2 linked regions of the Ketobacter alkanivorans genome follow. The protein of the gene in region 2 binds, or shares a complex with, the protein of the main gene of each other region. Links are inferred from orthologs where the notes say so. Each region holds a gene or a part of one and is shown on either strand. Other genes may lie near its edges.

What was found.
Region 1: the proteins of Kalk_RS00415 (region 2) and Kalk_RS16670 are in contact, whole or in part, in a cryo-EM structure (PDB 9DDO), measured with the Escherichia coli proteins. The link is inferred for Ketobacter alkanivorans from one-to-one orthologs.

Annotation. Positions count from the first base shown.
Region 1 is NZ_CP022684.1:3,910,619-3,918,168, reverse strand. Bases 2,620-5,618 are described here. They hold Kalk_RS16670 (energy transducer TonB), read right to left. Parts: upstream 4,460-5,618; coding sequence 3,779-4,459; downstream 2,620-3,778. Other genes in these bases: Kalk_RS16655 (MotA/TolQ/ExbB proton channel family protein), read right to left, coding at 5,400-5,618; Kalk_RS16660 (MotA/TolQ/ExbB proton channel family protein), read right to left, coding at 4,853-5,422; Kalk_RS16665 (ExbD/TolR family protein), read right to left, coding at 4,456-4,866; Kalk_RS21265 (tetratricopeptide repeat protein), read right to left, coding at 2,620-3,769. In the rest of the region: Kalk_RS16695 (response regulator), read left to right, coding at 1-607; Kalk_RS16690 (Crp/Fnr family transcriptional regulator), read left to right, coding at 673-1,386; Kalk_RS16685 (Mpo1 family 2-hydroxy fatty acid dioxygenase), read left to right, coding at 1,463-1,987; Kalk_RS16680 (NUDIX domain-containing protein), read right to left, coding at 2,002-2,487; more of Kalk_RS21265, read right to left, coding at 2,525-2,619; more of Kalk_RS16655, read right to left, coding at 5,619-6,809; Kalk_RS16650 (DUF3450 domain-containing protein), read right to left, coding at 6,806-7,550. UniProt on the Escherichia coli protein: Interacts with outer membrane receptor proteins that carry out high-affinity binding and energy dependent uptake into the periplasmic space of specific substrates such as cobalamin, and various iron compounds (such as iron dicitrate, enterochelin, aerobactin, etc.).
Region 2 is NZ_CP022684.1:85,475-93,002, forward strand. The notes cover bases 2,079-5,055. They hold Kalk_RS00415 (ExbD/TolR family protein), read left to right. Parts: upstream 2,079-3,347; coding sequence 3,348-3,764; downstream 3,765-5,055. Other genes in these bases: Kalk_RS00405 (energy transducer TonB), read left to right, coding at 2,079-2,587; Kalk_RS21630 (MotA/TolQ/ExbB proton channel family protein), read left to right, coding at 2,612-3,346; Kalk_RS00420 (polyamine ABC transporter substrate-binding protein), read left to right, coding at 3,983-5,055. In the rest of the region: gorA (glutathione-disulfide reductase), read left to right, coding at 129-1,487; more of Kalk_RS00405, read left to right, coding at 1,898-2,078; more of Kalk_RS00420, read left to right, coding at 5,056-5,083; Kalk_RS00425 (ABC transporter ATP-binding protein), read left to right, coding at 5,102-6,217; Kalk_RS00430 (ABC transporter permease subunit), read left to right, coding at 6,214-7,137; Kalk_RS00435 (ABC transporter permease subunit), read left to right, coding at 7,134-7,528. UniProt on the Escherichia coli protein: Involved in the TonB-dependent energy-dependent transport of various receptor-bound substrates.

The sequences.
Region 1 (7,550 bases), 3.8 Mb from region 2 along the record:
CGAAACCACCCGTCGCATTCGGGCAGGTTCAGCTGGGGAGCATAATAACAATATTCCTATCATCGCCATGACTGCCAACGCAATGAAAGGTGATCGCGAAAAATGCATCCAAGCAGGCATGAACGACTACCTAAGCAAGCCCATATCATCAGATGCACTGCTGCGAAAGTTAAAGCTATGGATTTTGGATGAAACACAAGACAGCGCCTTTCAATGTGAACAGCCTGACGAATCTGCAAATAGTGACCATCAGCCTAGTGACGAATCCATATGGGATGAAGTGGCTGCTCTATCTATGGTCAAGCAGCGGCAAGATCGGCTGCAACTGCTTCTGGAATCATTCATGAATCATGTGCCACCGCACCTGGACAACTTATCCTGCGCGGTGCAGGAACACAACACCAGCCAAAGCCAGTATCTGGCCCACACGATAAAAGGCAGCGCTGGACAAATGAAAGCCTCTCAACTGGAACAAGCATGCGCGGCTATGGAATACGCCGCCAGCATCGCTGATACCGATAAAATGAAGGCACTGTTGCCTGCTGTATTGGAAAACGCCCAAGTGGTATTGAACCGGTTTAACTCATGGCTGGATTCCCGCGATTGAACACTGTTGGCACCGACTTCTGCCTGAGGTAACCTGAGGTTACTAACAGCACTCAAGTTGCGCTCATGCCAAATAAAACTCCACCAATAACAGACATATTGCAACAAGGCCGCTGGTTCAATGCCATTCCTGAACCGTTGCAACGTGCCCTTATCAGTAATGGCAAAACCCAAACCATTGCCCGTGGCAATACGCTGTTCTCTCGCGGCGATCCAAACTGCGGCTTATATGCCGTGATTGAGGGCGCTTTGCGGATCAGCATGCTGAGTGAAGATGGTAAGGAGGCCATTCTCACGTTTATAGATCCTCCAAATTGGATCGGCGAGGTCTCCTTGTTCGATAGCCAACCCCGAACCCATGACGCTATCGCCGAAACCGACAGCATGTTATTGCATGTGTCGGAAGCAACACTGCAACAAATTCTGCAAGAGACGCCTGAATATTGGCGTTCTTTCGGCCAGCTGCTGACACAAAAACTGAGATTAACCTTCTACGCCATTGAAGATTTTGCCCTCTTACCGGCCCCACAGAGGCTTATCCGGCGATTGGCACTGATCGCTGAAGGCTACGGCAATCGCACGGCACACACACCTCCGACCATTCGTTTACACCAGGAGCAACTCGGACGCATGCTCTCCATCTCTCGCCAAACCACAAATCAGATCCTCAAAGATCTCGAAGCAAATGGCATTGTTAAACTGGTATACGGCGGCATTGAAATTTGCGATCTGAATGCGCTGCAGAAGCTCGGAAACCTGCCACCAATGTCAGCCAGATGACAGACTTAGCATCCCCCCTGCGGCTAGCATAAGCGTGATAATATATGCCCAGGCCAAAGCAGCAGAGGATCCAAGAATGAGAAGCTTGACTGAACAGCTCACACAGTACGCCAGCTACCACCGCGACAAGCGCAATATCATCACTCACTTTGTGGGTATACCTTTGATAGTGGTGGCAGTCGCAACCCTGCTGGCACGCCCGGAGCTCAATATCATGGGCATAGCGTTGACACCGGCACTGTTGGTTGTTGTTGCCGCCAGCACCTACTACATCAAGCTTGATTTACGTTTTGGCATGGCCATGGTGGCAGCGTTGATTATAAGCCTGTGGATCGGCAACGCCCTGGCGGCACTATCAACTGAGCTATGGTTGCTAAGTGGTATTGGTCTGTTTGTCGTAGGCTGGATTATTCAGTTCGTCGGTCACGTTTATGAGCGCCGCAAACCTGCTTTTATCGACGATATAATGGGTCTGGCCATCGGCCCTTTGTTTGTGGCGGCAGAAGTAGCCTTCATACTGGGCTTACGCAAGGAGTTGCAAGATGCCATTGAAGGCGTGACCGGCCCTGCGGTGATCAAAGAGGCGACAACCTCATCCTGAGCCCAACTCTGATACTATGGAGCAGTAGGCTGCTTACGCGCCTGCTCCTCCAGCACCAATTGATCAACCAATGCACGTTGCTGTTCAAATCGAAGGGGAACTGACTGACGCTGAACTTGATCAAACCAACTATAAGTAGCAACCTCCACCTTATCTAACGGCCCCCCCGAGCTACGCTGCTCGAGCTCACACGAATAAAGCTGGAAACCATTTCCGAACTCACGAATTTTATGACGCACCTGAACCCTGAAACCGGTTTCTTCGTAGGTTTCTCGCTGTGCAGAACAAACAGCGCGCTCCCCAGGCTCGGCTGTACCGCCAGGCAGAGCCCAAAGGCCACTGATTCTTTGCTGTATCATCAGTAGCTTGCCATCCTGAACAATCATACAGCCGGCATTACCAATCGTTTGATCATCCGGTAATTGGCCGCAATCCTCCGTGGTAACTGCACAAGCAGGCAGCACAGTACAAATCAAACAAAACAGAAGCCTAATGTTCATATTATTCTTTTTGGTCGGAAATTAAGGCCGCTCGCTCTTATCCAGCAATTGCCTGACAAGGTCCAGACGGTCGCGCGGGAATATTGCCCATTATGCCTTCTGCCTCCAATCGATCCAACCATTGCCCAGCCAAATCATTAGCACCGCCCACCAGTGTGGCGTTGGCAAATGCCTGAAAGGCTTTCTGAGGGCGATTTAATTTATACTCACTGATGCCTAACATCAGATTCGCACGCCCCACCATCAGAGGTGGTACAGCCTTACCGCAGAAATCCATCATGACATTATGCATCTGCTTCCAGTTCTGATTCTGCATCAACATCTGGGCCCAATAAAGATACAACTCAGCATCCCTGGTCAGGGTCGCTGCTTGTTGCAGCGCCTGGAGAGCACGCTTTTGCTCTTGGGCATGCAGCCAGTATTCAAACAGAACTCGGTAGTGTTCACCGGTAGCACTCACCACCCCTTGAGAGATTGCCTCAGACAACACCTCAGCACCTTTATAGGGGTTCCCTTGGGATGCATAAAGGCTGCCCAACAACAGAACATTCTGTTCACTGAACGCCATTCCCTGCAATTCAGCCAATGCAAGATAAGCCAGCGCTTGTTGCGCCTTATTTTGTTTCAGCAGCACCGCCACTAATTGAAACCAATAGTCGCTTTTACTCATGTCATAATTCAACTGCTGCTCTAACGCTGAGGCACACAGATCGTAATCCTGAATCTGATAGGCCAACGCGATCATTTGCTGATACAAAGCTTCTTGGTCCGGCGTTAGCAGTGAGAACAGTTGATCAAGGGTAGAAGCAACCTGCAAATAATCATTTAATGCATAATAGATATGAGCGTAGGTGAGCAGCGTTTGTGGATCCTTAAGCGGCGGCTGATGCCCCAAAGATGATAAGGTTTGCAGCGCAAGATCCGGACTGCCCATGGCAAGATAAACACCCGCCAGCTCTCGGTGCAGATCCCGGTTAACAACATCCGATAACCCCTGTGCAGCAAGTGCCTCCTTATAGTAGGCAACCGCCTTATCATAATTACGCTGCTCAACATAATGTCGCGCCAACTGAACACCGGCACTGGAGCGCGCATAATCCTGCCGAATATCGCCAAACTGTGCTTCCAACTGCTCGATGGAAACACTGGCAGCCTCATCCAGTGATTGACCTGGATTCAGCAGTAGCTTGCTTCGGTACTGTTCCGCCAGAGCCGACGGCGACACCGATTCCAAAAGTAGAATAACCAAGGTAAGGAGCACTGCATTGCTTGGAATACGCATTAAGTCATCCTAATCAAGGTATGGGGTGTTATCAGGATAATCACGCCAGAAAAGTTCAATTTTCTGGGTAAGAATAATATCGCCCTTGTGCTTGATACTCCTCATATCGTAAAGCCAGTCCTGAACAGCACGAATGACATTGTCTTCATAGACACCACCGGGCCGCGCATCCAGCACCCGAACATTGGCAGTACGACCATCTGGCTTCAAAGTAAATGCCACCAATACCCAGCCATCTATCTTATTTTCCCAAGCCACCTCAGGAATATTGGGACGCCGCGTGGCCAACGGTATAACTTCAACGAAACCTTTGCCTTTTTCGCCTGCTTGAAAAGCATCACCACTGAGCGGCGCGCTCCAACTGGACTTTGGTGCTGGCACATTAAAGGCGTTACTGCTCATTTTCGGCTGCGGTAATGCACTGGGTGCGGGTGCCGCTACCGTTTGCGGCAACGTTGCAACAGGCATCATGCTTTCCTCCGCGAAAGACGGTTCAGATGCAACTGCCTGCTCGGGAGTGGTTTGGGGCTCTGCTTCATCCGGTGGGGGCTCAACAAACTGCATGCGTGTTACCGCCTGATCGATGTTTTGCTGAATCGTTTCCCCACTCAGCAACCTGATCATAAAGATAAACAACAACACAGAAACAAGCACTGCAAGCAAACCGCTTACAAATAATCGCAATATCATGATCCTGCTCGCCGTGCGGCAACGGCAATTTGCTGAATTCCCGCCAAACGGATCTGATCCATGACTTTTACCAGCACACCGGTATCTGCTTTTTCATCAGACTGAACCACCACCGTTCCCTGCGGGTTTTCTGCATGCATACGGGCAACCTGTGCTTTCAGTGCGCGTACATCAATGGGCCTCCCATCGATCCAGATATCCCCGGATTCATGTATTGCTATCAGTATATTTGCGCTTTCCTGTCGCTGAGCCGTTTCAGCCTCTGGGGTATTTACGGCGATACCTGATTCCTTCACAAATGATGTTGTAACTATGAAAAAGATCAACATGATGAACACCACGTCCAACATGGGTGTTAAATCCAGTTCAGTCTCTTGATCTCCTGGTCGGTGTCTACGCACAGCCATGGCTCGCCTCCACTGCTTGATCATCGCTGCCAATGGGCAGGCTATCCGCAAACCTGGCTACCCTGTTGTCGGCCCAACGCTGTAACTGAGCCGACATATATAAACCACTGATGGATACCACCAGGCCGGCCATTGTAGGTAAAGTGGCTCGAAACACGCCACGAGCCATGGCTTGCGCATCGCTGGAACCTTCAACTGCGACTACATCAAACACGGTCACCATCCCGGTAACCGTACCCAACAATCCAAGAAGAGGGCAAAGCAAAACAAGGGCTTTAATAAGAGGCAAAAAAGTATGCAGTCGGATACTGACTTCGGCAATGAACGCATCCCGCACCCGGTGGGCACACCAGGACTGACGATCGATACGCTGTTGCCACTGAACTCTCAGCGCATCTGCATTGCCAGACACCCCAAACCAGAAATACCAAAGCCGCTCGATAATTAATGTCCAAAGCAGGCAACTCAGAATCAGCAACAACCAGATCACAGGCCCACCCTGCTCTGCAAACGCATTAATATCCTGCCAGGGATCAATCATTGCCAGACCTGCCACTGCCTGCCCTGACCTGTTCCAGGCGACGCACCAACAAGCCCGCGCTCTGCTCATCCAGACGCTGCACTAAGCTGCGTGAAAGAGACACTACAAAACTGTGACTAAACAGCAAAGGAATAGCCACAACCAACCCAAGCACCGTTGTCATCAAGGCCTGGGATATGCCGCCAGCCATTAGTTTTGGATCGCCATTACCAAATAAGCTGATGGACTGAAAGGTGAGGATCATGCCCGTTACCGTCCCAAGCAGCCCCAGCAAAGGTGCCACCGCAGCCAGCAACTTAATGAAATTTTGCCCTCTTTCTAACGCCGGCAATTCTGTAAGCACCGCCTCATCCAGTTTAAACTGATAGTTCTCATCATTATCCGTTGAAAACCCGCCAGCCTTTATTAAAACCCTGCCCAACGGATTTTTATCCGAAGGTGTCCCAACACTTTTAAGCTGAAGATTTACTTTCAAAGAAACCCAGCTCAGCCAACATACACGCCACAACGCCACTATGGCTCCTAGCCCTCCCAATGCCAGAATGATTACGCCGATCAAGCCAGCTTGCTCAACACGCTCTGCCACAGAGGGTGAGTGGCTGAGTTGATTGATCAACGCACCACGAGTTGGATCAATCACAGCGACATTCATGGCAGAAGCACTCGCTGACCAATTCGTTACTGCATCAAGATATCGGGCTGAAGGCTGCCTCGCGGGTAAAAGCAGTTCGTTACTCTCTGGTACATAACGAAGAAACCCGTCACGGCTGAATACGGTAAACAATCCTACCCTGGTCAGCTCCGCCGTTGTAATAGCACCACTGGCATCCACGTACTCGCCCCTATATTGGGCAATTTGTGCAGACTCCGTCATCTCATCCTGCATAGATAACCAAAGTAGCTCCAGATCACCTATTTCGGGCAAGGTTTGTAGCGCTGCAAGCCGAGCCAGGTCGGCATTTCGCTGCGGGCGTTCGGCCGACACCATGGATTGCTTCAGGGTGGCCGCTACTTCTCCAGCAATGCGATTGAAAGCGCCTTGCAAATCCCTGAGATTCTGGCTTTTCTCCTGCAGGTCTTTGCGCAAGGCGGCCAGCTCCTGGGTGCCCATTTCAAGCTCTCGCTGCAATGGCTGCAGCGTCCTTTCATGCTTGAGTTTTTCCGATCGGGCCTGATCCAGCAGAATTTTCTGCTGCTTCTGCGCCTGCTTGAAACGCTGTTCTCGCTGCAGCAGCTCGTTCTTTTCCTGCTGACGCTGCTGTTTAACCTGTTCCAATAACGCCTGCAGTGAGTCTGGTGCTGCATCCATTGGGCTCGCCACAACGGATGCGCTATTAAGTGGGGCAATAAAAGCCAAGCCACATATCAAGGAGAATGTGCATAGTTTTTTGTATAGACTCATGGCGCGACTCCGGCCATCACTGGCAACGTCAGTAATTTCGGTGCCTGCTGGCTTTTCGCAACAGCCACGCCCTCGCGTATTACCCGACTGTACTCGGATGACAGCGGCAGCCATTGCTTCTCTTGCCTGTTCCAATAACCAACCTCAGCGCCATCCTGGGTCATAAAATACAACGCCAATCTGCCTACTCGCAAACAGTCGACACTGCGCTTTTGCCCCTGCCAATCTATTTTTTCCCGATATGCTTCAAGGGTATGGCCGTATTCCAGCTCTACCTGGAATGCTTCCATAACCAGTTGAAATCGATCCACCAACGGCAGCTGTGAATTATGCAGTCGCTCACGGAGCAGTAATACAGCGTCAATACGCTCTTGCTGCTGGAACGGTAAATCCAGCACCACAAAGCGCTCCAGGGTTTGCACCATGCTCGCCAAAAGTGGAGCCAAGCGTTTTTCGGTCAGTTGGATTCGTTCAATCTGCAGCTGAAGGCTTTCTCGCTCCAATTGCTGCTGATGTAACTCCTGGGTAAGCTGATTCAAATACACCTGGTGATAATCGGCATCCAGCAACAAACGGCGATACTCTTCCAGCATGGCATTCGTGTCGTTAACTATCTTATTGATGCTCTGCTGTGACTGAACTGCCTGTTTCTGCAGATCTACAGTCAACTCTACACTGTCATTCAGGGATTGGCCTATTCCGGCACAGGCAAACGCCGCAAGCAGGCACCCTGCCATCATT
Region 2 (7,528 bases):
ATCGAATCTAGCGGTGTTAGATCGAAAAGGGAGCCTATAGGCTCCCTTTTCGGTTGGGGTAGTAACAATTTTGATTACGATGAATCTATGAAATAGTATGTGGGCATTGGTTTGTTGGGAGCGTTGAAGTGGATAAGTTCGATTATGACCTTTTTGTAATAGGCGCAGGCTCTGGTGGGGTACGTTGCGCCAGGATGTCTGCTTCTATGGGCGGCCGGGTCGCAATCGCAGAAGAACGCTATTTTGGTGGCACCTGCGTGAATGTTGGATGTGTGCCAAAGAAACTGTATGTTTATGGTTCTCACATTAATGAAGAGTTGGCGCTTGCTCAAAGTTATGGGTGGAACGTAGAGGCCTCGGGCTTTGACTGGACTGTATTGCGTGATAACAAAGTTAAGGAAATCCAACGGCTCAACGGGATCTATGATCGATTACTGGTTAACGCCGGTGTCGAAGTATTCAATGGTCGAGCCGTTATACAAGGCCCTAATCAAGTATGTGTGAACGGCAAGGTTGTCTCGGCGCGATACATATTGATAGCAACGGGAGGGTGGCCATTCCTGCCAGAAATTCCCGGAGTAGAACACGCAATCACATCGAATGAATTTTTTGACTTGCCCGAGTTGCCAGAAAAGGCATTAATCGTGGGTGGCGGTTATATAGCAATAGAATTTGCCTGCATACTGCATAACCTGGGTGTCGATGTTACGCTTAGCTACCGTAAGGAACTTTTCTTGCGTGGTTTCGATGATGATGTAAGAGAGCACTTGAGAGATGAGTTGCTCAGAAAAGGTATTAAAATTCGCTTTAAGCATGATGTTACAGCAATCGCAAAATGCGGCGATAGCCAGTTCAGGGTCAACGATGCATCAGGCAACAGCGAGCAGTTCAACCTGGTCGTCTATGCTACTGGTCGTAGGCCAAAAATCGATGGGTTAGGCCTTGAAAATACCTCGGTATCCATTGCAGAAAATGGCGCGGTGATCGTCGATGATCATTATTGCACGTCTGAGCCAAGCATATACGCAGTAGGTGATGTGATTGATAGAGTTCAGCTGACGCCGGTTGCCCTGGCTGAGGGAATGTACGTTGCCAATACGTTGTTTGCAGACGGTGGCAAGCCTGTAGGGTATGATGCGATACCAACAGCCGTGTTCACGCAGCCTCCTATTGGTACAGTTGGGCTTACAGAACAACAAGCCAAAGATGCCGGCCACGATATCGATGTTTATCGTTCAGTTTTTTCCCCGATGAAGTACAGTTTTTCCCCCCATAAAGAACGCGCGTTGATGAAATTGATTGTTGATAAGAAAACGGATCGGGTATTAGGTGCTCACATGGTAGGGCCTGATGCAGGAGAGATTATACAAGGTATCGGAATTGCAGTTTCCATGGGGGCAACGAAAGCGCAATTCGATCAAACCATTGGTATTCACCCCACAAGTGCTGAAGAGTTTGTCACAATGAGAACGCCAGTAAACCACTAAGCAAATTGAAAGAGAATGTAGATGGATAGTAAGGAATTTACGCTTAAACGGATTGGCATCTATGCCGGGAAAGAAATCGACCCTGATTCAAATGTGCAAGTACAGGAGCTGTTACGCAGTAAATTTAACATACATCTCCCCCAGAGAAAGTCGTTCGATGAATCTTTGGCGTCGACCATAAGCGATCATGAAATCATTTCTTTGATACTTAAGTACCGTGGAATGAAATAGGCGATCAACATGGAGTTGCTGCAGTTCTGCAGGCCAGCGCAACCCCCCTACATTGTTTTGAAAGATACTTGTGAGTAAAATTGGGACACAGTAACGGTTATAAACTCCACCTGACGCTATAGCGTTCACGGATAGCACTTGTATATCTTTTATCATCACAACAGATCGAGCGCACAGTGATGCAATGGCAGCGTCAATTGACGGTTGTTGTGGGCGTCCTGTTGGCCCATGCGGGCGTGCTGGTTTTAGTGTTAAGCCCACATCAGCCTCAGTTGTCACGGGTAGAGCCTCCTCGTATCAGTGGTGTGTTCATTCAGGCACCTCCTGCAGAATTGGTACAAAAGCCATCGTCGAAGCAGCCATCGTCGCAACCAGTTAAGCAACCAACGCCAATATCCAAGCCGAAAACTGATCCAATTCTGCGCCCTAAACCGGATGCGCGGCCTGCTCCAGTTGTAACCGAAATCGATAATCCTACGCCGGATGCTGCCGAACCTGATATTGTTGAGCCTGTATCGCAGCCGCCGGAGCCTTCGCCTGTGCAGGTGGAATCTGAACATGATGAAAGCCTGGGTGCTCCGATCACACCGCCAAGGATTGATGCCTATCATCACAGCAATGCAGATCCAGCTTACCCTTCATCATCCCGGCGCAGGGGGGAGGAGGGAGCGGTTATTCTGGAGTTGGTGGTGTTGGCCGATGGCACTGTCGGTGACATAAAAGTCAAGGTGTCCAGTGGCCATCCTCGATTGGATCGTTCTGCCTTAAAGGCTGTTAAAACCTGGCGCTACACCCCTGCCCAACAAGACGGTAAACCTGTAGATTACCGTTATTTGCAGCCAATCACATTCAGTCTGCATGAACGTTAAACGTGCAGGCATAAAAGGAGTCTTATGGATACCAACGCATATGGTATAGAACATCTCTGGAGCCAGGCCGATTTGGTTATCAGAACGGTGGCCATATTACTGCTGGCCATGTCGGTTGCATCGTGGACTATCATCGTGCAGCGTGCGCTGCATCTGTTTTCTCTGCGGGGCAGTACACGCGCCACGCAGGAATTTTGGCATGCCCACAGTATTGCCGAGGGGATTCAAATTCTGGCCCGAGATGGTCGAAGCAACCCTTTTCGTCATCTTGCCGAAGTTGGGCAGGCCGCGGCGGATCACCATGACACCCATGAGGACGACCTTCATGGCAAGCTGCCGATGGCTGAATGGTTGACCTCCTGCATGCGAGGTTCCATTGATGAAAGCGCAGAGAGTCTGCAGAGAGGCCTTTCCATACTGGCATCAGTAGGATCTACCGCCCCTTTCGTAGGCTTGTTCGGCACAGTATGGGGGATCTATCACGCCCTGGTTAGTATTGGTGTTTCGGGGCAGGCCAGCATCGATAAGGTTGCCGGTCCCGTGGGTGAATCCCTCATTATGACCGCGTTCGGGTTGGCTGTGGCGATCCCGGCGGTATTGGGTTATAACGCGCTCACCCGTCACAATAAGCAGGTGCTGGGTAAGCTGAATCGCTTTGCCCACCAACTTCATGCGTACTTTCTCACCGGTGCACCACTCAAACGTAACGATGACTCGCCCAGGCTGCGTGCGCTGAAACCCGCCAAGGGAGATAAGTAGCATGGCTTTTGGTGGAGGGTTGGACGACGATGATGAGGTAATGAGTGAAATCAATATGACCCCGTTAGTGGATGTCATGTTGGTATTATTGATCATCTTTATTTTAACGGTGCCGGTGTTGACTCACACGGTAAACATTGATTTACCCCAGGCAAACAACGCCCCGAACGACGTTACCCCCCAAACCATAGCGCTAACCGTCACGGCGGACGCCGCCATCCACTGGAATGATGAGGTAATCAGTGGGGAGGTGCTGGCCAACCGCCTGCAGTCCGTCGCTGCTGTTCGGCCGCAACCTGAAATCCAACTGCGGGGGGATAAGGCGGTAGCATACCAGCATGTCATTGCGGTGATGGCGGCGGCGCAACAGGCAGGGATCGAAAAACTGGGCTTTGTGACCGAACCGATCCCTCAATAGATGAATTTCTACCAAAACAATCATCAAGACGTTTAAAATTGGTAGGATTTGACTAGGTTTTGCGCGAAAATATGTCGCTCTGCTAACACATAAAGCGCTCAAAACGTTCCCATGTTTGCGCATTACCTATGACACTTTATGTGAGGGGCAGCGTAGTTATGATCAATCAATGATCGTTTCTTCCTGTAACGATCCAATACTTTTTGGAGAAGCCTCCCATGAAATTAGCCAGTTTGTGGCGTTACCCAGTGTCTGTTTTTGGACTTCTTTCGATTAGCCTCGGTGCCCACGCTGAGACGCTTCATATATACAACTGGTCAGATTACATAGCCGAAGATACCGTAGCCAACTTTCAGGAACAGTCTAAAGTCAAAGTCAGTTATGACGTTTACGACTCTAACGAAGTGCTCGAAGCTAAATTGCTAGCGGGTAAGAGCGGCTATGATTTGATTTTTCCAACTGCGCGCCCATTTGCCGATCGCCATATCAAGGCCAAGCTGTACCGGCCTCTGGATACCAGCAAGCTCAGTAACTATGCCAATGTCGACCCAGTGATTTTAAAATCATTGGCCGATATAGATCCCGGTAATGCGCATTTGGTGCCTTACATGTGGGGTACCACAGGCATTGGATACAACGTCAAAAAAGTCAAAGCCATCCTGGGCGATGAAATGCCGCTGGACACCTGGCGTCTGGTTTTCGATCCCGAAATTGTCGCCAAGCTCAGCGCATGCGGGGTGGCGTTAATGGATGACCCGACTGAAGTTTTCGTCGCCGCCAGAGCATACCTGGGGAAAAACACAGAGGACTTTAGCTCCCCTGCGATTGACGAAGCCGCTGCAGTGATAAGTAAAGTGCGATCTGGTATCCGTTATTTCCACAGCTCACAGTATATTAACGATCTGGCCAATGGCGACATCTGTGTTGCGCATGGCTATTCCGGTGATGTACTGCAGGCTCGTGACCGTGCTGCTGAAGCCAAGAACGGGGTAGAGATTGCCTATGCGGTACCAGCCGAAGGCGCCGTGGTATGGACGGATGTGATGGCTATCCCGGCGGATGCTCCCAATCCAGAAGCTGCCCACAAATTTATCAACTACTTACTGAATCCTGACGTTATCGCCAATATCACCAACTACGTCGCGTACGCTAATGCCAATATAAAAGCCACGGATTTGATTGATGAAGAAATTCGTAATGATCCCGGTATTTATCCACCATCCACCACGCGTGAACATTTACTGGTGTTAAAGACCCCTAGCGACAAACAGGTTCGGGTTATGAATCGCACCTGGACACGGGTTAAAACCGGGATCTGATGTAGGGTTTTATTACTAATGGTTGAGCAATCCACCGTCGACACGGCAGATGATTTCATCGTCAAGCTCGAAGACATCAATAAGCACTTTGATGGCGTGTATGCATGCGATGACATCAGCTTGAATATCCAGCGAGGTGAGTTTTTTTCCTTGTTAGGCCCCTCAGGCTGCGGAAAAACCACCTTGCTGCGTATTCTTGCCGGTTTTGAGGCGCCCAATAAAGGGCGCGTCATCATAGATGGGATTGATATGACATCCGTTCCGGCCTACCTACGGCCTGTGAACATGATGTTTCAATCCTATGCCCTGTTTCCCCATATGAACGTAGAACAAAATATTGCATTCGGTTTGAAGCAGGAGCCGATGCCGAAGGCACAACGCAATGACCGTGTTCGCGAGATGATGGCGCTGGTACAACTAGAAAAGCACGCCAAGCGTAAACCTCATCAATTATCGGGTGGGCAGCGTCAACGGGTCGCCTTGGCTCGGGCATTGGCAAAACAGCCCAAGCTGTTATTGCTGGATGAACCGTTAGGGGCGTTGGACAAGAAATTGCGAGAACAAACCCAGTTTGAGTTGGTAAATCTGCAAGCCAGGCTGGGTATCACTTTTGTGGTTGTTACTCATGACCAGGAAGAAGCGATGACCATGTCCAGCCGAATTGCTTTAATGAATAATGGGCGTATCGAACAACTCGATTCACCGCGACGCCTGTATGAGTTTCCCGCTACCCGCTACGCGGCTGATTTTATCGGCTTGGTTAATTTGTTCGAAGGTCACGTTGTTTCACATGAGAATGACACGGCGCTGATTGACTGCGAGCAAGCAGGTACACTGCTTCGTGTTCATCACAGCCAGCCTTTGGCGGCAAACATGCCAGTCACCGTTGCCATGCGTCCCGAGAAAATACGCCTGCACAATCAGTACGACGGCCAACCGAACCAAGTGCGGGCGGTTATTAAGGAGATCGCCTATCTTGGTGATATATCCATATACCATGCTGAATTGGAAAGTGGCAGGCGAGTGAAGTTTACCTTGCCGAATGTTCAGGCGTTGGCCGAACAACCATTAACTTGGGAGCAAACCGTTGTGCTCGGTTGGAATGCCGACAGTTGTAATGTGCTTACACAATGAGTAAGTTGTTAAGTTATATCGGTATGGATGGGCTGAATAGCCGATCCCGACATTTGATCGTTGCTGTTCCCTGGTTCTGGTTGGTCATATTTTTTATATTGCCATTCCTGTTTCTACTTAAGATCAGCCTATCTGAGTCGCAACTGGCCCAACCTCCATACCTTGATATGATACGAGGTGATGGCGAGGGCCTACTTACTATATTTATTAACGGCGCAAACTATTTGTTGCTGTTACAGGATTCATTGTACGTAAGCGCATTATTAGGGTCACTAAAGGTTGCCGTAATATCCACAGCACTGTGTCTGATAATTGGATACCCCATGGCCTACGCAATTGCCAGGGCCCCGGAAAGTCGACGCATGCCGTTGCTTATGTTGATTGTTTTGCCGTTTTGGACTTCATTTCTAATCCGTGTGTACGCATGGATAGGTATCTTGAAAAACAATGGACTGCTAAACAATCTATTGCTGTGGTTAGGCCTGATTGATGAGCCTATTGATATTTTGTACACGCCGATTGCTGTGTACATCGGTGTCGTATACAGCTACTTGCCGTTCTTGATTCTGCCGCTATATGCCACCTTGGTTAAACTGGATAACACATTATTGGAGGCAGCAGCAGACTTAGGCTGCCGACCATTCAAGCAATTCATAACGGTTACTCTACCTTTATCTATGCCGGGCGTCATCGCTGGTTCTATGTTGGTATTTATACCTGTGGTTGGCGAGTTTGTTATTCCTGATCTATTGGGTGGGCCGAATAGTCTGATGATCGGCAAACTGCTTTGGACTGAATTTTTCAGTAACAAGGATTGGCCGATGGCATCTGCGCTGGCCTGCGTGTTACTGGTGGCGCTAGTCGTGCCGTTTGTATTGTTGCGCCACTATGAACGAAGAGCAAGCGAGGAGGGTGGATGAAGATTCGATTCCCTTGGCTTGTTACGGTTCTACTATTAGGTTATGCCTTTCTGTATATTCCAATAGTAAGCCTGATCGTTTATTCGTTTAACGAAAGCCGACTGGTTACCGTATGGAGTCGCTTTTCTACTAAGTGGTATGCAGAGCTTTTGCACAACGACCCGTTGTTGAGCGCAGCATGGTTGAGCATTAAGATTGCATCGATTAACGCCACTTTGGCGGTGATTCTTGGCACATTGGCGGCACTAGCCTTGGTGAGATTTGGCAAACTAAGAGGTAGTCGTAGCCTGGGTGTTATGATCACGGCGCCTTTGGTTATGCCAGAAGTCATGACAGGCCTATCACTGCTGTTGCTATTTATTGCTTTAGAGGGTGTGTTTGGGTGGCCCTC